Regions from separate parts of the Streptomyces sp. NBC_00316 genome, predicted to be linked through region 1. Evidence: riboswitches for the same ligand, from Rfam matches in the RefSeq annotation. Region 1 holds a riboswitch; the other holds the start of a gene.
What was found. A riboswitch is a leader RNA that binds a small molecule or an ion and turns the genes downstream of it on or off. The one in region 1 is predicted to bind cyclic di-AMP.
Positions count from the first base shown of each region.

Region 2: linked by a shared signal. The riboswitch ahead of OG878_RS11155 (M23 family metallopeptidase) and the one ahead of OG878_RS23940 (transglycosylase family protein) in region 1 are both predicted to bind cyclic di-AMP.

Region 1 covers NZ_CP108023.1:5,362,688-5,374,203, forward strand. The annotation lists gene OG878_RS23930 (cytochrome P450 family protein) at 1-825, shown strand, start outside; gene OG878_RS23935 (transglycosylase family protein) at 932-1,861, shown strand; cyclic di-AMP (ydaO/yuaA leader) riboswitch at 2,162-2,333, shown strand; gene OG878_RS23940 (transglycosylase family protein) at 2,335-3,045, shown strand; gene eno (phosphopyruvate hydratase) at 3,327-4,613, shown strand; gene OG878_RS23950 (FtsB family cell division protein) at 4,841-5,311, shown strand; gene OG878_RS23955 (DUF501 domain-containing protein) at 5,393-5,950, shown strand; gene OG878_RS23960 (Ppx/GppA phosphatase family protein) at 5,997-6,938, shown strand; gene OG878_RS23965 (NAD(P)/FAD-dependent oxidoreductase) at 7,576-8,961, shown strand; gene OG878_RS23970 (cyclopropane-fatty-acyl-phospholipid synthase family protein) at 9,294-10,598, shown strand; gene OG878_RS23975 (ABC transporter permease) at 10,679-11,516, opposite strand, start outside.
Region 2 covers NZ_CP108023.1:2,517,693-2,529,208, reverse strand. The annotation lists gene OG878_RS11185 (citrate synthase) at 1-362, opposite strand, end outside; gene OG878_RS11180 (citrate synthase/methylcitrate synthase) at 472-1,620, shown strand; gene OG878_RS11175 (CobW family GTP-binding protein) at 1,643-2,755, shown strand; gene OG878_RS11170 (DNA gyrase/topoisomerase IV subunit A) at 2,780-5,230, opposite strand; gene OG878_RS11165 (M16 family metallopeptidase) at 5,455-6,825, shown strand; gene OG878_RS11160 (M16 family metallopeptidase) at 6,852-8,234, shown strand; cyclic di-AMP (ydaO/yuaA leader) riboswitch at 8,443-8,612, shown strand; gene OG878_RS11155 (M23 family metallopeptidase) at 8,625-9,440, shown strand; gene OG878_RS11150 (GntR family transcriptional regulator) at 9,708-10,424, shown strand; gene OG878_RS11145 (HPr family phosphocarrier protein) at 10,633-10,914, opposite strand; gene OG878_RS11140 (bifunctional acetate--CoA ligase family protein/GNAT family N-acetyltransferase) at 11,112-11,516, shown strand, end outside.

The DNA of each region.
Region 1 (11,516 bases):
CCGATCTACGCGATCTGCGATCTGCTCGGCGTGCCGCGCGAGGACCAGGACGACTTCCGGGACTGGGCGGGCATGATGATCCGCCACGGCGGCGGGCCGCGCGGCGGTGTGGCCCGGTCGGTCAAGAAGATGCGCGGCTATCTCGCCGAACTGATCCACCGCAAAAGGGAGAACCCCGGCGACGATCTGATCTCGGGGCTGATCCGGGCCAGCGACCACGGCGAGCACCTCACCGAGAACGAGGCCGCCGCCATGGCCTTCATCCTTCTCTTCGCGGGGTTCGAGACGACGGTCAACCTCATCGGCAACGGGGTGTACGCCCTGCTGCGCAACCCCGGGCAGCGGGAGCGGCTGCAGCGCTCGCTGGATGCCGGGGAGACGGGGCTGCTGGAGACCGGCATCGAGGAACTGCTGCGCTACGACGGCCCGGTGGAGCTGGCGACCTGGCGGTTCGCCACCGAACCGCTCAGGCTCGGCGGGCAGCGGATCGCGACGGGCGACCCCGTACTGGTGGTGCTCGCCGCCGCCGACCGGGACCCGGAAAGGTTCGCGGACCCCGACACGCTCGACCTCGCCCGGCGTGACAATCAGCACCTCGGCTACGGGCACGGCATCCACTACTGTCTGGGGGCGCCGCTCGCCCGGCTGGAGGGCCAGGCGGCCCTCGCCACGCTGTTGAGACGCCTGCCTGACCTGCGGCTTGCAGGGGAACCTACCGATTTGCGCTGGCGCGGTGGGCTCATCATGCGCGGACTGCGCACTCTTCCCGTGGAGTTCGAACCCGGACATCGCTGCGACGAAGGTGACTCGCTGTCAACTCCGTGACTTTCACGTGATCTGTGCTGCATCGACTTGTGACAAGCGTTCGACTGCGGATACGTTCACCGTTCGACGCACCCGTCACTTTGTCAGTCACACGGAAGGCACTCCCATGGGCTCCGCGAACGGCAGGCACCGTCGCCCTCGTCAGGCACCCGCCATCGTCGTCGCCGCAGGCGTGACCGGCTCGGCCATCGCCATCCCGCTGCTCGGCGCGGCCGGTGCACACGCGGCCGACGCCACGACCTGGGACCGGGTCGCCGAGTGCGAGAGCGGCGGCATGTGGAGTGCCGACCTCGGCAACGGCTTCTACGGCGGTCTCCAGTTCTCCCAGGACGCCTGGAAGTCGTACGGAGGTGAGGCGTACGCCCCGCGTGCCGACCTCGCCAGCCGCTCGCAGCAGATAGCGATCGCCGAGAAGGTCCTGGACGACAAGGGGCCGAAGGCGTGGCCCAGCTGTGCGGTGATCTCCGGCCTCACGGTGGACGGGGCGCTGCCGGGCGTCGACCCGGGCACCGTGCCGTCGGCCGAACCGACCGAGGGCGCGCAGGAGTCCGGCGGGGTGAGCGCGTCGGACGGTGCGAAGTCGTCCACCAAGGCGTCGGAGAGCGCCTCGAAGAAGTCGTCGGGCAAGGCATCGGACAAGAAGTCGAGCGAATCGACGTCCGATACATCTGATTCATCCGATTACTCCGAATCGACCGACTCCTCTGATTCCTCGGACTCTTTCGGCGGTGAGTCGAGCGGCAAGCACCGCGGCGCGCCGGCCTCCGAAGTGGGCCAGGACACAGGGGCGGGCAACGGCCGGGAGTCGGGCCGCCATGCTTCCCGCGGGGACAGCGAGGGGCGTGACGCAGGCGCCCCGGCGGCCGACGGCTCCTACGAGGTGCGGCCCGGCGACAACTTGTGGGCGATTGCTGATGCACATCACGTCCCCGGCGGGTGGCCCGCGCTCTATGAGGTGAACAAGGACGCCGTCGGCGCCGACCCGAACCTCATTCTCCCTGGCCAGAGCCTCGCTCTCGATGTGAAGGTGAACTGAGACCGGTCTGATCAACAGCTAAAAATGCCCCCAAAATAGGGGTAGTTCAGAGGCCTATGTCCGCTTATGCGTAAGTGAGACATGGGTCTCTTTGCGTCAACTGGCGTGTCGCATCTGCGGAGTCCGTCCGCATCGCCCCCGACCTGCGAAAACGATGACGAGCCGGATGCAAGTAAGGGTTGATTGTCCGGTATGTCCATCTTTGAATATGGGGGTTGCCTATGTTTACGGTCGGAACTGCTCGCACCGCGGGCCCCGTCGATCGTCACGCCGAATCCTGCCGTCGGTCGAAGGGAACAGACGCGTAAAGCGCCGTAGGCAGGAGCGGGGGACCCAGGTAAGCCGCCGGGGCCGATGGTCGAAAGACCGTCAGCATCGGCTCGGGGTGAAGTCGCACGCCAGGACGTGCGACCGGGCAACTCACTAGGCCCGAACCCGACAGCTCACCTCGTAGGCGTCGGTGAGGAGATTCCATGCTGCTGAACAGCAAGGGCAAGCACCGTCGCCCGTCCAAGGCCGTCCGTGTCGCCACGCTCGCGGGTGTTGCCGGTGCCGCCATCGCCGTTCCCCTGATGGGTGCGACCAACGCCTCCGCCGCGTCCGTCGCCACGTGGGACGCCGTCGCCCAGTGCGAGTCCGGTGGCAACTGGTCCATCAACACCGGCAACGGCTACTACGGCGGCCTGCAGTTCTCGCAGTCCAGCTGGGCCGCCGCCGGCGGTACGAAGTACGCCCCGCGGGCCGACCTGGCCACCAAGGCCCAGCAGATCGCCACCGCCGAGGTGCTCCTCGACATGCAGGGCCCGGGCGCCTGGTCCTGTGCGGGTGCGGGCAACCTCACCAACGACGGTGTCGACCCGGGTGTCGACACCGGCGCGACGCAGAGCACCCCGGCCGCGCAGTCGAAGCCGGCCGCGCCGAAGCCCGCCGAGCACACCGAAGCCCCCGCCGCCTCCCGCTCGGACCGCGGCACCGCGGCCAGGAAGACCGTCACCACGCCGGCCGGCGAGAAGGTCGCGAAGGGCGACGGTGAGTACACCGTCAAGTCCGGCGACTCGCTCAGCAAGATCGCCGCGGCGCACAAGGTCAAGGGCGGCTGGCAGCAGCTGTTCAAGCTCAACAAGAACATCGTCGAGGACGCCGACCTGATCTACCCGGGTCAGCAGCTCCACCTGACGAAGTAGTACGACCCTGCAGAAGAGGGCTCTCCTCTCCCTGAGCACCCCGACCCGGCGCGGATTCCCCCGTACGCGCCGGGCCGGGGTTTCTGCGCTCTCCGTTCACCTGTTGTAGTTACCGGCCAGTAGATTTCTTGATCTTTGTCCGCCTATGGGGGCCCTTGGGTCCTTTTTCGTCCCAGGAGTCGGGCGGTCGCCGAACGCAGTGGTCCGGGACGGTTAGGCTCTTGTCGCAAGGCCAAAGCGACCCTGCACAAACAGCGTCATATCCCAGAAGGAGATGCCTCGTGCCGTCCATCGACGTCGTCGTAGCCCGGGAAATCCTCGACTCCCGCGGAAACCCCACGGTCGAGGTCGAGGTCGGCCTCGACGACGGCAGCACGGGCCGTGCTGCCGTTCCGTCCGGCGCCTCCACCGGTGCGTTCGAGGCCATTGAGCTTCGCGACGGTGACCCCAACCGCTACCAGGGCAAGGGCGTCGAGAAGGCCGTCCTCGCCGTGATCGAGCAGATCGGCCCGGAGCTCGTCGGCTACGACGCGACCGAGCAGCGGCTGATCGACCAGGCCATGTTCGACCTGGACGCCACCGAGAACAAGGGCTCGCTCGGCGCCAACGCGATCCTCGGCGTCTCGCTGGCCGTCGCGCACGCCGCCTCCGAGGCATCGGACCTGCCGCTGTTCCGCTACCTCGGTGGCCCGAACGCGCACCTGCTGCCCGTCCCGATGATGAACATCCTCAACGGTGGGTCGCACGCCGACTCCAACGTGGACATCCAGGAGTTCATGATCGCCCCGATCGGTGCGGAGTCCTTCTCCGAGGCCCTGCGCTGGGGCGCCGAGGTCTACCACACGCTGAAGAAGGTCCTGAAGACCAAGGGTCTGTCGACCGGTCTCGGTGACGAGGGCGGCTTCGCGCCGAACCTGGAGTCGAACCGCGCCGCCCTGGACCTCATCGTCGAGGCGATCAAGGAGGCCGGTTACGTCCCGGGCCGCGACATCGCGCTCGCGCTCGACGTCGCCGCGTCCGAGTTCTACAAGGACGGCTCGTACGAGTTCGAGGGCAAGTCCCGTTCGGCCGCCGAGATGACCGAGTACTACGAGGAGCTCGTCTCCGCGTACCCGCTGGTCTCCATCGAGGACCCGCTGTACGAGGACGACTGGGCCGGCTGGAAGGTCATCACCGACAAGCTCGGCTCCAAGGTGCAGATCGTCGGCGACGACCTCTTCGTCACCAACCCGGAGCGTCTGGCCCGTGGCATCGAGGAGGGCTCCGCCAACGCCCTGCTCGTCAAGGTCAACCAGATCGGTTCGCTGACCGAGACCCTGGACGCCGTCGAACTGGCCCAGCGCAACGGCTTCAAGTGCATGATGTCCCACCGCTCCGGCGAGACCGAGGACGTCACCATCGCCGACCTCGCGGTCGCGGTGAACTGCGGTCAGATCAAGACCGGCGCCCCGGCCCGCTCGGACCGTGTCGCCAAGTACAACCAGCTGCTGCGCATCGAGGAGATCCTCGACGACGCGGCGGTGTACGCGGGCCGCTCCGCCTTCCCGCGGTTTCGCCCTGCGAACTGAACAGGCACAGCGCCCTGCGAACTGAACAGCACAGCGCCCCGCGAACTGAACAGGCACAGCGCCCTGCGAGCTGATGCAGTGCGGCGCTCCGTGCACTGATCGGCGCAGCAAGGGCTGATCGCAGGCCGCAGGCCCGTCACGGGTCAAAGGCCCCGGCCTCCGACCGTCCCCGCACTCGGTCCCGTACCGTGTGCGGGGACGGACGTGCGTAATGGGGAGGCGGAGACATGGCCGCGAAGGACCGGGACCGGTTCTCCACCGCGACCCGGCTGCGGCTGCTCGGAGAGCAGACCGCCGCCCGCGTCTACCGGTCCCAGAACCGTCGTCAGGCGCGTCGCTCCCGGCTCACCGGACGGGCCGCGTTCCTCGCGCTGGTCGTCTGTTCCCTGGTGGTGGCGCTCGCGTACCCGATGCGGCAGTACGTGTCGCAGCGCGACGAGATCGCCGACCAGGAGCGGCTGGCGCGGGAGGCGCAGACGCGCACCGAGGAGCTGCGCGACGAGAAGGCGCGCCTCCAGGACGACGCGTACATCCGGCGGCTGGCGCGGGAGCACCTGCACTACGTCCTTCCCGGGGAGACCGGTTACACGGTGGTCGACCCGGACGCGGCCAAGGAGCGCAGCGGGGGGCCGCAGGAGACCGACCGGCCGTGGCACTCGAACCTGTGGGACGGCGTGGACTCCGCCGACCGGAACTGACCTCTCCTCCGACCGCTCTTTCGCCCCTTTCATTCCGCTGCGGAACCGCAGCTCAGCATCTCGAGTAGAACCAAGGCAGGCATGGAAACGCCCCCTCCCCAGACCGAATCAACCGCGCCCACCGAGGCGGACATCGCCGCGTTCCAGCAGCAGCTCGGCCGCCCGCCGCGCGGGCTGCGCGCGATCGCGCACCGCTGCCCGTGCGGCAACCCGGACGTGGTCGAGACGCAGCCCCGGCTGGAGGACGGTACGCCGTTCCCGACGACGTACTACCTGACGTGCCCGCGCGCGGCCTCCGCGATCGGCACGCTGGAGGCGAACGGCGTCATGAAGGAGATGACGGAGCGTCTGGGCACCGACCCGGAGCTCGCGGCCGCGTACCGCAACGCGCACGAGGACTACATCGCCCGGCGCGATGCCATCGAGGTGCTGGAGGGCTTCCCGAGCGCGGGTGGCATGCCGGACCGGGTGAAGTGCCTGCATGTGCTGGTGGGGCATTCGCTGGCGGCGGGGCCAGGGGTCAATCCGCTGGGGGACGAGGCGATTGCGATGCTGCCGGAGTGGTGGCGCAAGGGCCCGTGCGTGACGCCGTGCGGACCCGCGGACGAGCCCGGCACGTCGAGCCCGTCCGGCGATTGAGGACCAGGGTCCGGGGCGGAGCCCCGGGCACACGACAGGAGAACCCATGACCCGCGTTGCCGCCATCGACTGCGGAACCAACTCCATCCGCCTGCTCGTCGCCGACGCCGACCCCGCCACGGGTGAGCTCATCGAGCTCGACCGCCGGATGGAGATCGTCCGGCTCGGGCAGGGGGTGGACCGCACCGGCCGGCTCGCTCCCGACGCGCTGGAGCGGACCTTCGCCGCCTGCCGCCAGTACGCGGCGGTCATCAAGGAGCACGGCGCCGAGAGGCTGCGCTTCGTCGCCACCTCCGCCTCCCGCGACGCGGAGAACAGGGACGAGTTCGTCCGTGGTGTGCTGGACATCCTCGGCGTGGAGCCCGAGGTGATCAGCGGTGACCAGGAGGCGCAGTTCTCCTTCGACGGCGCCACCAAGGAGCTGGAGGGCAGCGACCATCTCGCGAAGCCGTATCTGGTGGTCGACATCGGCGGCGGCTCCACCGAGTTCGTCGTCGGCGACGACCGGGTCCTGGCCGCACGGTCCGTGGACATCGGCTGCGTACGGATGACGGAGCGTCACCTCGTGCACGACGGTGTGGTCACCGACCCGCCCACGCCGGCTCAGATCGCGGCGATCCGCGCGGACATCGACGCCGCCCTGGATCTCGCCGAGGAGACCGTCCCGCTGACCGAGGCCGCCACGCTCGTCGGCCTCGCCGGGACCGTCACCACCGTGGCCGCGATCGCGCTGGGGCTGCAGGAGTACGACTCGGAGGCGATCCACCACTCACGGCTCTCCTTCGAGCAGGTCCAGGAGATCACCGGACGGCTGGTCACCTCGACCCACGCCGAGCGCGCCGCGATCCCCGCGATGCACCCGGGACGGGTCGATGTCATCACCTCCGGGGCGCTCGTCCTGCTGGCCGTGATGGAGCGGACCGGGGCCCGCGAAGTCGTCGTCAGCGAGCACGACATCCTGGACGGCATCGGCTGGTCCGTCGCCTGAGGGCTGTCCCGTAGTCCCTGGCGGGCGCGCGACGGCAGTTGCGGCACCTCACCGCGTCGCCGGAACGCCCGAATACGGCCCGTAGGGGGACGCTCCTCCGCCTTGCGATGCACCACATCCGACGCCGCGCGCGGATCCATCAGGGATGACGGGACAGCCCTTGGCGAGGCGCCGGCGGCGAGGGGCACGGCGGGGTGCGGGGAGCGCGGTCGACGATCCGCTCATACGCACTCCCGCCTGCCCCTTTGAGGCATCTTCGGCTTCTCGCGGGCCCTTCCCGGCCCCCCTGCGAAGACACGCCGCGACGAAGTTCGTGAACTTCTTCACAAGGAATTCGGCGCTCCGGAGCACACTTCTGCTCCGTACGGGCCTCCACGGCCCTCTACGGGCGCGTCCGCCGGGTGTGCGGGAGGGTTTCGGGGATGTTGCGAGCGGGTGGGAAGAAGCGGGTGGTCCACTCCGCCGTCGGGCTCAACAGCCTGCTCACAAGCGGTGAACAACGTTCGCCGCGGCACGGTGGTTCCCTCGTGCCGTCATGACCTCGGTCACGTGGGCGGCGAAGTGTAGCAGAGGGTGGGGGAGACCTTGTGAAGGGGCTCACGAGCGTGCCCTCCGAGGGGGGTGGATACTCGATGGCATGAGCACCACGGAGCGTCCCAGGATCCTCGTAGTAGGCGGTGGGTACGTAGGCCTGTACGCAGCTCGGCGCATTCTCAAGAAGATGCGCTACGGCGAGGCGACCGTCACGGTCGTCGACCCGCGGTCGTACATGACCTACCAGCCCTTCCTCCCCGAAGCCGCCGCCGGCAGCATCTCCCCCCGGCACGTCGTCGTCCCGCTGCGACGCGTGCTGCCCAAGGCGGAGGTTCTCACCGGTCGGGTCACCACCATCGACCAGGACCGCAAGGTCGCCACGATCGCGCCGCTCGTCGGCGAGGCGTACGAGCTGCCTTTCGACTACCTGGTGATCGCGCTCGGCGCCGTCTCCCGCACCTTCCCGATCCCCGGCCTCGCCGAACAGGGCATCGGCATGAAGGGCATCGAGGAGGCCATCGGCCTGCGCAACCACGTCCTCGAGCAGCTGGACAAGGCCGACTCGACGACCGATGAGGACGTCCGCCGCAGGGCGTTGACGTTCGTCTTCGTGGGCGGCGGCTTCGCCGGTGCGGAGACCATCGGCGAGGTCGAGGACATGGCCCGCGACGCGGCGAAGTACTACACGAGCGTGAAGCGCGAGGACATGCGCTTCATCCTCGTCGACGCCGCCGACAAGATCCTTCCCGAGGTCGGCCCGAAGCTGGGCACCTGGGGCCGGGAGCACCTGGAGTCCCGTGGCGTCGAGGTCTTCCTCTCGACCTCCATGGACTCCTGCGTCGACGGTCATGTCGTCCTGAAGAACGGCCTCGAGGTCGACTCCAACACCATCGTGTGGACGGCCGGCGTGAAGCCGAACCCGGCGCTGGCTCGCTTCGGCCTGCCGCTCGGCCCGCGCGGTCACGTGGACACCTCCGAGAAGCTTCAGGTGCAGGGCACCGACTACATCTGGGCCGCGGGCGACAACGCCCAGGTTCCGGACATGGTCGGCCGCAAGGCCGGCAACCCGAACGCCTGGTGCCCGCCCAACGCCCAGCACGCGCTGCGTCAGGCGAAGGTCCTCGGCGACAACGTCATCTCCGGGATGCGCGGCTTCCCGCAGAAGGACTACAGCCACGCCAACAAGGGTGCGGTCGCCGGTCTCGGCCTGCACAAGGGCGTCGCGATGATCGTCATGGGCAAGATGAAGATCAAGCTCAAGGGCCGTCTCGCCTGGTACATGCACCGTGGTTACCACGGCATGGCGATGCCGACCTGGAACCGCAAGATCCGGATCTTCGCCGACTGGACGCTTGCGATGTTCCTCAAGCGCGAGGTCGTCTCGCTCGGCGCCATGGAGACGCCGCGCGAGGAGTTCTACGAGGCCGCCAAGCCGGCCCCGGCTCCGGTCGCCGCCAAGGCCGAGGGCGAGAAGGCCAAGGCCTCCTAGTCCGCCCGCGGATGCTCGCATCCGTGCAGCATGTGCACAACGCCCGAAGGGGCCGTCCGCCATCCGTGGTGCGGGCGGCCCCTTCGCCGTACCCGGAGTGGCCGTCTCCGGGGCCTTCGTCCTGATCGTCCCGGCCCGCGGGCGGGACCCGGAAACTCTGTGTGGTGTACAGGTATTTTGCCGATCCGTTGCGCCACTACGGGATGGCGCGGGCACCCGAGGGCGTTGACGGGGATGTGCTTCGTCGTGGCGCCGCGGGTGCCGGGCGTGGTGCACGGCATGTTTGGGCATATTGGGGCACGTTGGGAAACACCATCACGGAGGTGTACGCCATGGCAGACGCCGCCTTGCGGCTGACCGCTCTCGCCGAGGAACTGCTGGGAGAACCCGTACCGGTCCGGATCCGGGCCTGGGACGGCAGCGAATCCGGGCCGCCCGGCGCCCCCGTACTCGTCGTCCGCAGCCGCCGTGCGGTGCGCCGGGTGCTGTGGAAGCCGGGCGAACTGGGCCTGGCCCGCGCCTGGGTGGCCGGCGAACTCGACATCGAGGGCGACCTGTACGAGACCCTGGACCTGATGGCCGGGCTGCTCTGGGAACGCGGGGCGGACGCGAAGGACGCCGTCCACCCGATCCGGGACCCGAAGGTGCGCGCCGCCGCCCGCGGCCTGCTCCAACTGGCCGGGCCCTGGCCGCCGCCGGCCCCGCCCGCCGAGGAGGTCCGCCGCCGCACCGGCCCCCTCCACACCAGGCGCCGCGACAAGGAGGCCATCAGCCACCACTACGACGTGGGCAACGACTTCTACGAACTGGTCCTCGGGCCGTCCATGGTCTACTCCTGCGCCTACTGGGAGGACGGCGGGAGCCTGGAGGACGCCCAGCGCGACAAGCTCGACCTGGTCTGCCGCAAGCTCGCCCTCAAGGAGGGCGACCGTCTCCTCGACGTCGGCTGCGGCTGGGGCTCCATGGCCATCCACGCGGCCCGGGAGTACGGCGCCCAGGTCACCGGAGTGACCCTCTCCACCGAACAGGCCGCGTTCGCCCGCAAGCGCATCGCCGAGGAGGGGCTGACGGACCGGATCGAGATCCGGGTCCAGGACTACCGGGACGTCAGGGACGGTCCGTACGACGCCATCTCGTCGATCGGCATGGCCGAGCACGTCGGCTCGGTCCGCTACCGCGAATACGCCGACGACCTCTACGCGCTGCTGAGGCCCGGCGGCCGGCTGCTCAACCACCAGATCGCCCGCCGCCCCGAGAGGGACGAGTCCGCGTACCACGTGGACGAGTTCATCGACGCGTACGTCTTCCCCGACGGCGAACTCGCCCCGGTCGGCCGGACCGTCGCGACGCTGGAGGAAGCCGGCTTCGAGGTCCGGGACGTCGAGTCGATCCGTGAGCACTACGCACTGACCCTGCGCCGCTGGGTCGCCAACCTGGAGCAGCACTGGGACCGCGCGGTCGCCCTGACCTCGCCCGGCCGGGCCAGGGTCTGGCGCCTGTACATGGCGGCCTCCGCCCTCTCCTTCGAGCACAACAAGATCGGCGTCAACCAGATCCTCGCGGTGCGTCCGGCGAAGGGCGGTTCCTCCGGTATGCCGCTGCGCGCGCGTGACTGGAGGGCGTCCGCGGGCGGCTGACACATCTGCCGACGGAAGAGGGCCGGTACCCCGCGGCGTCCGCCGCCGGGTACCGGCCCTCCGTCCTGGGCGCGGCCGCGTCACTCGGTCTTGATGGCCGTCAGCATGTTCAGCTTCGCGGCGCTGCGGGCCGGCCAGAGCGCGGCCAGCACACCCACCAGCCCGGCGAGCACCAGGAAGACCGCGATCCGGTCCCACGGGACGACCAGGACGTAGCCCTCGATCTTCGACGCGAACGTCTGGCCGATCGCCCAGCCGAGGAACATCCCGAGACCGACGCCGACCACCGCGCCGAAGAGCGAGATGACCACCGCCTCCAGCCGGATCATGCGCTTGACCTTGCGCCGGTCCAGGCCGATCGCCCGGAGCATGCCGATCTCCTGCTGACGCTCGAAGACCGACATCGCCAGGGTGTTGACGACTCCGAGCACCGCGATGATCAGGGCCATCGCCAGCAGGCCGTACATGATGTTCATCGCGAGGTTCACGGAGCCGCCGAACGTGTCGCGGATGTCCTGACGGTCCATCACGCTCATGGCCGGGCTGTCGCCCAGCGCGTCCACCACGGCCTGCTCATTGGCCTCGGTGGCGCCGCCGTCCATCTTCAGCCAGATCTCGGCGATGTACGGGCGGGCGTCGTGCCGGTTCGCGATGTCCGCCGAGATCAGGATCGGCGAGACGAACTCGTTCTGCCGGTAGATCGCGCCGACCTTCAGCTTGCCCTTCTGCTCGTCGCCGAACGTCACCGGGAGGGTGTCGCCGGTCTTCCAGCGGTTCGACTCGGCGGTCTTGTCGCCGATGGCGATCTCGCCGTCGGCGAGCGAGGCCAGCGAGCCGGAGACCGTCTTCAGCGCGAAGACCTTCTCGACGTCGCCCGGGGCGACCCCCGACGCGGCGTGGAACCTGCCCCCGATCTCG
Region 2 (11,516 bases), 2.8 Mb from region 1:
TCGCCGGTCCACAGCCATTCGGCGACCTCCTCGTAGGCGAAGTGGGTGGCCAGTTCGGTCGCGTCGACCCCGCGGAAGTAGTACCGGTCGCTCTCGATCAGCGTGATGCCGGTACGGAATACCAGGTCACCGGTGGCGGGGGAGGGATCTCTGCGTCCCGTACGCCGGACCAGCGCATCGACCTCGGCGGCGTCGAACGTACTGCCGCGGCCGCCGGGAGCGCGCCGGCTGCTCAGCTGACCCCGGCTGACGTACGCGTACACCGTCTCCGGCTTCACCCCGAGGCGCTCGGCCGTCTCGCGCGTGGTGAGCCGCTCGGCACTCGCTCCGGCGCGGTCGTCGGGTGCTGCTTGATCCTTCATGCTGCTCACCGTATCCATATTGATTCAATCAACATTGACAGGATTGAAGTCAATCATAGACATTCAAATCAATGCTGATTCGGTTGAACAGAAATTCGCGGAGGAAGACATGCCGACCCTGACCAGCGGAACCCCGCTCGAGGTGCCCCGAGGCCTCGCCGGTGTCGTCGTCACGGACACCGCCCTCGGCGACGTCCGAGGGCGCGAGGGTTTCTACCACTACCGGCAGTACTCGGCGATCGATCTTGCGCAGACCCGCAGCTTCGAGGACGTCTGGTACCTGATGTTCCGTGGCGAACTGCCCGGCCCGGCCGCCCGTGCCGACTTCGCCGCCCGCACCGCCGCCCTGCGCCGACTGCCCCCGGAGGTGAGGGACGCCCTGCCGGCCATAGCCCGTGCGGGCGCCGTCTCCGGCCCCCTCGCCGGGCTGCGCACCGCCCTGTCGCTGCTCGGATTCCGCCCGGTGTACGACATCGACGGCGACCGGCGCCGCGGCGACGCGCTGGCCGCCTGCGCCGCCGTCCCCACCGTGCTGACCGCCCTGTACCGGCTCGGCCGGGGTCTCGAGCCGGTCGAGCCGCGCGACGATCTGCCGTACGCCGCCAACTACCTCTACATGCTCACCGGTTCGGAGGCGGACCCCGCGCGCGTCAGGGCCGTCGAGCAGTATCTGATCTCCACCGTCGACCACGGCTTCAACGCCTCGACCTTCACCGGCCGGGTCGTCGCCTCCACCGGCGCGGACATCGCCGCCTGCCTGGTGGCGTCCGTCGGCGCACTCTCCGGGCCGTTGCACGGCGGAGCGCCCAGCCGGGCGCTCGACACCCTGGACGCGATCGGCACCCCCGACCGCATCGACGGCTGGATCCGCGGGCGGGTGCTGGCGGGCGAGCGGATCATGGGCTTCGGTCACCCCGTCTACCGCACCGAGGACCCGCGCTCGCGCATGCTGCGCGGGATCGCCCAGAGCTTCGGTGGTCCGCTCGTCGACTTCGCCGTCGAGGTGGAACGCCGGGTGGAGGCGATCCTCGCCGAGCTCAAGCCGGGTCGTGAGCTGCACACCAACGTGGAGTTCTACGCCGGGGTCGTCATGGAGCTGTGCGGGCTGCCGCGGGAGATGTTCACCCCGACCTTCTGTGCGGCGCGGGTGGTCGGCTGGAGCGCCAATATCCTGGAGCAGGCGGACGACTCCAAGATCATCCGCCCGGCGGCCCGGTACGTCGGTCCGCCCACGCCGCAGCCGGTCCCGGCGCCCTGACGTCCCCCGAGGAGGACCCCCGTTGAACCCGTCGTCCCCGCCCCGCAGGCAGCGGATCCCCGTCATCGTCCTGGCGGGGTTCCTGGGATCCGGCAAGACGACGCTGCTCAACCACCTCCTGCGCCACCGTGCGGGGAACAGGATCGGCGTGATCGTCAACGATTTCGGCTCCATCGAGATCGACGCCATGACGGTCTCGGGGCAGGTCGGCTCGACCGTCTCGCTGGGCAACGGATGCCTGTGCTGCGCCGTCGACGCGAGTGAACTCGACACCTTCCTGGAGACGCTGACCCGGCCGGCCGCCCGCCTCGATGTGATCGTCATCGAGGCGAGTGGACTCGCCGAACCCCAGGAGCTCGTACGGATGCTGCTGGCCAGCGACAATCCGCACATCGTGTACGGGGGACTGGTCGAGGTCGTCGACGCCGCCGAGTTCGACGCCACCCGGGAGCGTCATCCCGAGACCGACCGCCATCTCGGTGTCGCCGATCTCGTCGTGCTGAACAAGACCGACCGCATCGACGACGAGGAACACAGCCGCATCCGGAAGGCCGTCGCGGCAACCGGCAGCGGGGCGGCCGTCATCTCCGCCACGTACGGGCGCATCGACCCGGAGCTGCTCTTCGATCCGGCGCTGCGGCCCGACGGCGACGAACGGATGCGCCAGCTCACCTTCGAGGACCTCCTGCTGGAGGAGGGGGCGGAGGAGGGCGCCGAGGCGCACGGGGGCCATCTGCACGCGGCGTACGAGAGTGTCTCCTTCACCTCCGACGTGCCCATGGACCCCCGTCGGCTGATGGACTTCCTCGACTCCCGGCCCGAGGGCCTCTACCGGATCAAGGGGTTCGTCGACTTCGGTGCGGGCGACCGCGGCAACACATACGCGGTGCATGCGGTCGGCCGGTTCCTGCGGTTCGTCCCGCGGCCCTGGAAGCGCGACGAACCCCGCCTGACCCAGCTGGTGCTGATCGGCTCCGGCATCGGCCCGGACACCCTGCACAAGGAGCTGGCCGGCTGCCGAGAGAACGCCGTAGCACGACAGGAAGCCTCGTCGGCGCCGGACACGACGCAGGACGCCGCACATGAGCAGAGCATGTGGGGCGTCCTGCGTTACGTACAACAGCCGACCGACTGAGACCGGCCGGCCGAGGCGGGTCGGCTAGACCGGTCCGGCGATCACCGCGACCGGCTTGGCCAGCGGCGTACCCGAACCGTCGCGGCGCGGATCCGGCTCCGGCAGCTCGGTCGGCGTGCCGTTCTTCTGCGCCGCCCGCGCAGGCGTCGCGCCCGCCCAGGCGAACACCAGGACGTCCTCGCCCTTGAGGAACCGCTGACAGCGCACCCCGCCGGTCGCCCGGCCCTTGCGCGGATACTGGTCGAACGGCGTGAGCTTCGCCGTGAGCACCGAGTCGTCCAGCGTGCCGTGCGAGCCCGCCACCGTGAACACCATCGCGTCCGCCGCCGGGTCCACCGCACTGAACGAGAGAACCTCGGAGTCGGCCGCCAGCTTCACCCCCGCCATGCCTCCGGCGGGCCGGCCCTGCGGCCGCACCTGGGCCGCCGGGTAACGCAGCAGCTGTGCGTCTGACGTGATGAAGACGAGGTCCTCCTCGCCCGTACGCAGTTCGGCGGCGCCGACGATCCGGTCACCGTCCTTGAGGGTGATGACCTCCAGCTCGTCCTTGTTGGCCGGGTAGTCCGGCACCACGCGCTTGACAACACCCTGCAGGGTGCCGATGGCCAGGCCGGGGGAGGACTCGTCGAGCGTGGTGAGGCAGATGACGTCCTCACCTGTCTCCAGCGTGAGGAACTCCGACACCTGCGCGCCGCCGGAAAGGTTGGGCGCCGCGTGCGTGTCGGGCAGCTGGGGCAGATCGATCACCGCGAGCCGCAGCAGACGCCCGGTGGACGTCACCACACCCACATCGCCGCGCGCCGTCGCAGGGACGGCCGACACGATCACGTCGTGCCTGGCCCGCTTGGCGCCCTCGTCGAACGCGATCGCGTCGCCCGTGGCCGTACGGGCCAGCAGACCGGTCGAGGACAGCAGCACGCGGCACGGGTCATCCGCGACCTCCAGCGGAACCGAGGCGACCTGCGAACCGGCCGACTCCAGCAGCACCGTCCGCCGGTCGGTGCCGAACTTCTTGGCGACCGCGGCCAGTTCCGTGGAGACCAGCTTGCGCAGCTCGGTGTCCGATTCGAGGATCGCGGTCAGCTCGTCGATCTCGGCCTTCAGCCGGTCCCGCTCGCTCTCCAGCTCGATCCGGTCGAACCGGGTCAACCGCCGCAGCGGGGTGTCCAGGATGTACTGCGTCTGGATCTCGCTCAGCGAGAAGTGCTCGATGAGCCGCTCCTTCGCCTGGGCCGAATTGTCGCTGGACCGGATGAGGCGGATGACCTCGTCGATGTCGATCAGCGCGACGAGGAGGCCCTCGACCAGGTGGAGCCGGTCGCGGCGCTTGGTCCGGCGGAACTCGCTGCGACGGCGTACCACGTCGAAGCGGTGGTCGAGATAGACCTCCAGGAGCTCCTTCAGGCCCAGCGTGAGCGGCTGTCCGTCGACCAGCGCCACGTTGTTGATGCCGAAGGACTCCTCCATCGGCGTCAGCTTGTAGAGCTGCTCCAGCACGGCCTCGGGTACGAAGCCGTTCTTGACCTCGATGACCAGACGCAGGCCGTGCTCGCGGTCGGTGAGGTCCTTGACGTCAGCGATGCCCTGGAGCTTCTTCGCCGAGACCAGATCCTTGATCTTGGCGATCACCTTCTCCGGGCCGACGGAGAACGGCAGTTCGGTGACGACCAGGCCCTTGCGGCGCGCGGTGACGTCCTCCACGGAGACGGTCGCACGGATCTTGAACGTGCCGCGGCCCGCCGCGTACGCGTCCTTGATGCCGCCGAGGCCCACGATCCGGCCGCCGGTCGGCAGGTCCGGGCCGGGAACGAACCGCATCAGGGTCTCCAGGTCCGCACCCGGATGCCTGATCAGATGGCGGGCGGCGGCGATGACCTCGCCCAGATTGTGCGGCGGCATATTGGTCGCCATGCCGACAGCGATCCCGGATGAGCCGTTGACCAGGAGGTTCGGATACGCGGCCGGGAGGGCGACCGGCTCCTGCTCCTGGCCGTCGTAGTTCGACTGGAAATCGACGGTGTCCTCGTCGATCGACTCCGTCATCAGCGATGTGGCGTCGGCCATCCGGCACTCGGTGTACCGCATGGCGGCGGGCGGGTCGTCGTTTCCGAGCGAGCCGAAGTTGCCGTGCCCGTCGACGAGAGGCAGCCGCATCGAGAACGGCTGCGCCATCCGCACGAGCGCGTCGTAGATGGACGCGTCGCCGTGCGGATGCAGCTTGCCCATGACCTCGCCGACGACCCGGGCACACTTCACATAGCCGCGGTCGGGGCGCAGCCCCATCTCGTTCATCTGGTACACGATGCGGCGGTGCACCGGCTTCAGGCCGTCGCGGGCGTCCGGCAGGGCCCGTGAGTAGATCACCGAGTACGCGTACTCGAGGAAGGAGCCCTGCATTTCGTCGACGACGTCGATGTCGAGGATCTTCTCCTCGAAGTCGTCCGGCGGCGGGGTCTTCGTACTGCGGCGGGGCATCGCTGCTGCGACTCCTTCACAGATCTGTTCGGGCAACCTCTGGTTCTGACGCGGACCATTGTGGACCGCGGCACTGACAACGCCGACCTCGACCCGTCCCAAGGGGCTGTCCGGCGCTCTTTCACGCGAACTTCCGCGGCACGGGAACTTCGCCAGGTGTCCGTCCGCTTGCTTACAGTGGCAGGTCTCGCAGGAAATTTAGTATCGCGATCGAAGGGACGTACATGCCCATGGGTCACACGGCCACAGCCCAGGCCGGCTCCGGCGGCTTGACAGCAACCGAGCACCGTCTGGCCAACGGCCTGCGCGTGGTGCTCTCCGAGGACCATCTGACCCCGGTCGCCGCGGTGTGCCTCTGGTACGACGTCGGTTCGCGCCACGAGGTCAAGGGGCGCACGGGTCTGGCTCACCTCTTCGAGCACCTGATGTTCCAGGGCTCCGGACAGGTCAAGGGGAACGGACACTTCGAGCTGGTGCAGGGGGCCGGCGGCTCCCTCAACGGCACCACGAGCTTCGAACGGACCAACTACTTCGAGACGATGCCCACGCACCAGCTGGAGCTCGCCCTGTGGCTCGAGGCCGACCGGATGGGCTCACTGCTCGCCGCGCTCGACGAGGAGTCCATGGAGAACCAGCGGGACGTCGTCAAGAACGAGCGCCGCCAGCGCTACGACAACGTCCCGTACGGCACGGCGTTCGAGAAGCTGACCGCCCTCGCCTACCCAGAGGGCCACCCGTACCACCACACGCCGATCGGCTCGATGGCCGACCTGGACGCTGCGACGCTCGAGGACGCGCGGACCTTCTTCCGTACGTACTACGCGCCCAACAACGCGGTTCTGTCCGTCGTCGGCGACATCGACCCGGAGCAGACGCTCGCCTGGATCGAGAAGTACTTCGGCTCCATCCCGTCCCACGACGGCAAGCAGCCGCCGCGCGACGGGACGCTCCCCGAGATCATCGGCGAGCAGCTGCGCGAAGAGGTCCGTGAGGAGGTTCCGGCGCGGGCGCTGATGGCTGCGTACCGGCTGCCGCACGACGGTACCCGGGAGTGCGACGCCGCAGACCTGGCGCTGACGGTCCTGGGTGGCGGCGAGTCCTCCCGGCTGCACAACCGCCTGGTCCGCCGCGACCGGACGGCCGTGGCGGCCGGATTCGGGCTGCTGCGGCTCGCCGGTGCGCCCTCGCTCGGCTGGCTGGACGTGAAGACGTCCGGTGGGGTCGAGGTGGCGCAGATCGAGACCGCGGTCGACGAGGAACTGGCCCGGTTCGCGGCCGACGGCCCGACGCCCGAGGAAATGGAGCGCGCCCAGGCGCAGTTGGAGCGCGAGTGGCTGGACCGGCTCGGCACGGTCGCGGGCCGCGCCGACGAACTGTGCCGGTACGCCGTGCTGTTCGGCGACCCGCAGCTCGCCCTGACCGCCGTCCAGCGGGTGCTGGACGTCACCGCGGAAGAGGTCCGGGCGGCTGCCCGGGCCCAGCTGCGGCCCGACAACCGGGCGGTGCTCGTCTACGAGCCGGTCGAGCCCAGCGGCGCGGCGGTCGCAGACGAGACGGACGCCGACACCGACGCGCACGAAGGGGCGGACAAGTGACCGACGCTGCCGCGACTGGAGTATCGATGGAGTATCACCCGCAGCCGACCCCCGGCACGGCCAGGCCCTGGGCCTTCCCCGCTCCCGAGCGAGGGGCCCTGCCCAACGGGCTCACGGTGCTGCGCTGCCACCGCCCCGGCCAGCAGGTCGTCGCGGTCGAAATCTTCCTCGACGCCCCGCTGGACGCCGAGCCCGAAGGCCTCGACGGCGTTGCCACGATCATGGCGCGGGCCCTGTCAGAGGGGACCGACAAGCACTCCGCGGAGGAGTTCGCAGCCGAGCTGGAGCGCTGCGGCGCCACGCTCGACGCGCACGCCGACCACCCCGGAGTCCGGGTGTCCCTGGAGGTCCCGGCCTCCCGGCTGGCCAAGGCACTCGGCCTGGTGGCCGAGGCACTGCGGGCACCCGCGTTCGCCGACAGCGAGATCGAGCGGCTGGTGAACAACCGGCTCGACGAGATCCCGCACGAGCAGGCCAACCCGGCCCGCCGCGCCGCCAAGCAGCTCTCCAAGGAGCTCTTCCCGGCCACGGCCCGCATGTCGCGCCCCCGCCAGGGCACCGAGGAGACGGTGGAGCGGATCGACTCCGCGGCCGTCCGCGCCTTCTTCGAGGCCCATGTCCGGCCGTCCACCGCGACCGTCGTGGTCGTCGGTGACCTCACCGGCATCGACCTGGACGCGCTGCTCGCCGACACCGTGGGCGACTGGGCCGGAAACACCGCGGAGCCCCGCCCCGCCCCGCCGATCACCGCCGACGACACCGGCCGGGTGGTCATCGTCGACCGTCCGGGCGCCGTGCAGACGCAGCTGCTGATCGGCCGGATCGGCGCCGACCGGCACGACAGCGTCTGGCCGGCCCAGGTCCTCGGCACGTACTGCCTGGGCGGCACGCTCACCTCCCGGCTGGACCGGGTGCTGCGCGAGGAGAAGGGCTACACCTACGGCGTGCGGGCTTTCGCGCAGGTCCTGCGGTCGTCGGCGCCCGGCTCCGCCTCCGGGGCGACGGGCGCCGCGATGCTCGCCATCAGCGGTTCGGTGGACACGGAGTCCACCGGACCGGCGCTGGACGACCTGTGGACGGTCCTGCGGACGCTGGCGGCCGAGGGCCTGACCGACGCCGAGCGCGAGACGGCGGTGCAGAACCTCGTGGGTGTCGCCCCGCTGAAGTTCGAGACGGCGGCCTCCGTGGCGGGCACGCTCGCCGACCAGCTCGAGCAGCACCTGCCGGACGACTACCAGGCGCAGCTGTACGCGCGCCTCGCGGAGACGGGAACGGTCGAGGCGACCGCGGCGGTGGTCAGCGCCTTCCCGGTGGACCGGCTGGTCACGATCCTCGTCGGCGACGCCTCGCAGATCGAGGAGCCGGTCCGGGCGCTGGGTATCGGAGAGGTGTCGGTCGTCACCGGCTGATCAGCCGAACGCTCCTGTACCGGGACGAATGCGGACCCCGGCGAGTCACTTCTCGCCGGGGTCTTCCCTTTTGTCTGATTTATCAGGTCGAGAGTCTGTATGTCCTGTGGTGTGCGCTACAAAACGGCCTGTCCGTTTGGTGAATGAAAGTGCCCCCGCTTAGCGTCGGCTCAGCTGTCCGTCACTCGAATGCTGCATCCGCGGCGCCGGGCAGCGATCGCCGAGTCCCCGTCAGGCGCGAGCCTGGGGAGCCGGGGACCCACGCAGTCCCTGGGGTGAATCGGATGCCTGCGGCCCTCTTGTGGGGCCGGGACCTCCGTAGGAGACCTTCCTGCTCCGAACCCGTCAGCTAACCCGGTAGGCGAGAAGGAAGGAAAGGATCAACCCTTCATGGCGTTCACCCGCCCCACCGGGAAGCATCGTGCCCCGAGCCGCCTGACGCGCAGGAGCGCGCAGGTCGCCGGCGTCGCGGCTCTGGCCACCACCGGCGTCATCGGTGGCCTGGCTTCCCCGGCCCTCGCCGCCGAGGCCAAGGTCCCCTCCGTCAGCGAGACCGGTCTGAACCAGATCATCGCCATCGAAGGCGCCCTCGCCGACCAGGTGGCCGCCCAGGCCGACGTGCAGCAGCACCTGGCCGATGCCGCCGCCAAGGCGAAGGCCGAAGCCGCGAAGGCCAAGGCCGCGGCCAAGGTCAAGGCCGAAGCAGTGGCCAAGGCCAAGGCCAAGGCCGACGCCCGTGTCAAGGCGGCCCGCGAGGCGAAGGCCCGCGCCGCCCGTTCTGCCGAGCGCACCCGTCTCGGCGCCTTCCAGCTCCCGGTCGCCGGTTCATACGTCACCACCGGCTACAAGTCCAGCGGTTCCCTCTGGTCCTCCGGCCGTCACTCGGGCATCGACTTCCACGCCGCCTCCGGCAGCTCCGTCGTCGCCGTCGGCGCCGGCACGGTCGTCGAGGCCGGCTGGGGTGGCGCGTACGGCAACAACATCGTGCTCCGGATGACGGACGGCACGTACACCCAGTACGGCCACCTCTCCTCGATCGGCGTCTCGGTCGGCCAGAGCGTCGGTGCGGGCCAGCGGATCGGCTTCTCCGGCTCGACCGGCAACTCCACCGGACCGCACCTTCACTTCGAGGCCCGGACCACGCCGTCGTACGGCTCCGACATGGACCCCGTCGCGTACCTGCGCGCCCACGGCGTCAACGTCTGACCGACGACACGTCCGCACTGTCCCGAAGGCCCCGGCTTCCCGCCGGGGCCTTCGGCGTATCCCGCCGTCCTCCTCGCGGGACGGACCTGCCGAACGAGCCCGGGCAGGCTCGTCGAACGAGCCGGGGCGGGCTTGTCGAACGGAGTCCGAACAAAAAGATATTCATGGATTTCGACCCGGCATCGGAAATGCAGCCGCATTGCAATAGAGTCACAGAACAGGCGTCGGCCGGCCGCGTTTCGCGGGGATTAAGGCGGAGGTTCGGACATGCGCATTCCGGCGCATTCGGTATGCACGGCGATCCGTGACGACATCGTCTCGGGTGTCTTCGAACGCGGCAGCAGACTCACCGAGGAGCTCCTCGCACGCCGTTACGGGGTCTCCCGTGTCCCGGTGCGGGAAGCGCTGCGGACCCTGGAGTCCGAGGGCTTCGTGGTCACCCGCCGGCATGCCGGTGCCTGTGTCGCCGAGCCCACCGCGCAGGAGGCCGCCGACCTGCTGGAGGTCCGGATGCTGCTGGAGCCGCTGGGTGCGGCCCGCGCCGCGCAGCGCCGCACCGAGGCGCACCTCAAAGTCCTCCGTGGCCTGGTCAGGCTCGGCCAGGAGCGGGCCCGGCGGGGCGAGGGGGAGGATCTGCGGTCGCTGGGCGGCTGGTTCCACGAGACGCTCGCGCAGGCCTCCCGCAGCCCCGGTCTCATCGCGCTGCTCACCCAGCTACGGCACAAGATCGCCTGGATGTACGCGGTCGAGCAGCCGGCCCGCCCCGCCGATTCCTGGGCCGAGCACGGAGCCATCGTGGACGCCGTGGCCCGTGGGGACGCGGAACGCGCCAGGGCGCTGGCCGCGCAGCACGCCGAGCGGACCACGGCCGCCCACCGGTTGCGGTGCGCGGACCGCATGCCGGGCCGGGAGGCCGTCCCGCCCGCTCCCGGCCGGGTGAGGACTTCGCAACATGTCGTAAACACCGCGAGCGGCCGTCATTAACACGTGCGCCGTATACAAGAGATGTAATTCTGCGGCGCTTTCTTCAGGCTGCCCGAATACCGCACGAATCCCTCGCGAAAACGCTGGGGGTGGCCCCGGTGGATCGGCATGGAGAAACGGTGCGGAAAACAAAAACAAAAGAGCCGCGGCCCCCGTCAGGGGTGCCGCGGCTCCGCCGCAGAAAAGCAGCCGGCCGGAGTGTCCGGAATCAGACGGTCTCCGGGAGCTCGTCGAGCCCCTCGGCGACGAGCCTCGCCAGCCGGTCGAGCGCGGCCTCCGCGTCGTCCGCCTCGGACGCGAGCACGATCTCCTCGCCGCCCTGCGCGCCCAGGCCGAGCACCGCGAGCATGGAGGCGGCGTTCACCGGACTGCCGTCGGTCTTGGAGATCGTCACCGGGTAGCCGGACGCCGTGGCGGCACGGACGAAGATGGAAGCGGGGCGGGCGTGCAGGCCCTCGGCCCAACCGACATTGACGCGGCGCTCAGCCATGGTTCTGCCCTTCACGAATCAATGGTTGTCTAGACCAGTCTCTCATGTGGTGCGGGCTGCTCCGGCCGACCCGAGCGGACCGTTGCGGCCGGCCCGCGACCCGGTGCCGAAGCCCGTGCCGCACGGCCGATCGGCCCTCTCAGACTGCCCCGGCCCCGATCCGTACGCGACCGGTGACCGAGCCGTAGTCTTTGCCCATGCAGCCCTCTCCGGAGCAGAGTCCGCATCACGCGTACCCCGACCACTGGGAAGCGGACGTGGTGCTCCGTGACGGCGGCACGGCCCGGATCAGGCCCATCACCACGGACGATGCAGAGCGGCTGGTCAGCTTCTACGAGCAGGTATCGGACGAGTCGAAGTACTACAGGTTCTTCGCCCCCTATCCGCGGTTGTCGGCCAAGGACGTGCACCGCTTCACCCATCACGACTACGTCGACCGGGTGGGTCTGGCCGTCACGGTCGGCGGCGAGTTCATCGCGACCGTCCGCTACGACCGGATCGACGCATCCGGCAGGCCCGCCTCCGCCCCTGCCGACGAGGCCGAGGTCGCCTTCCTCGTCCAGGACGCCCACCAGGGCCGCGGCGTGGCATCGGCGCTGCTG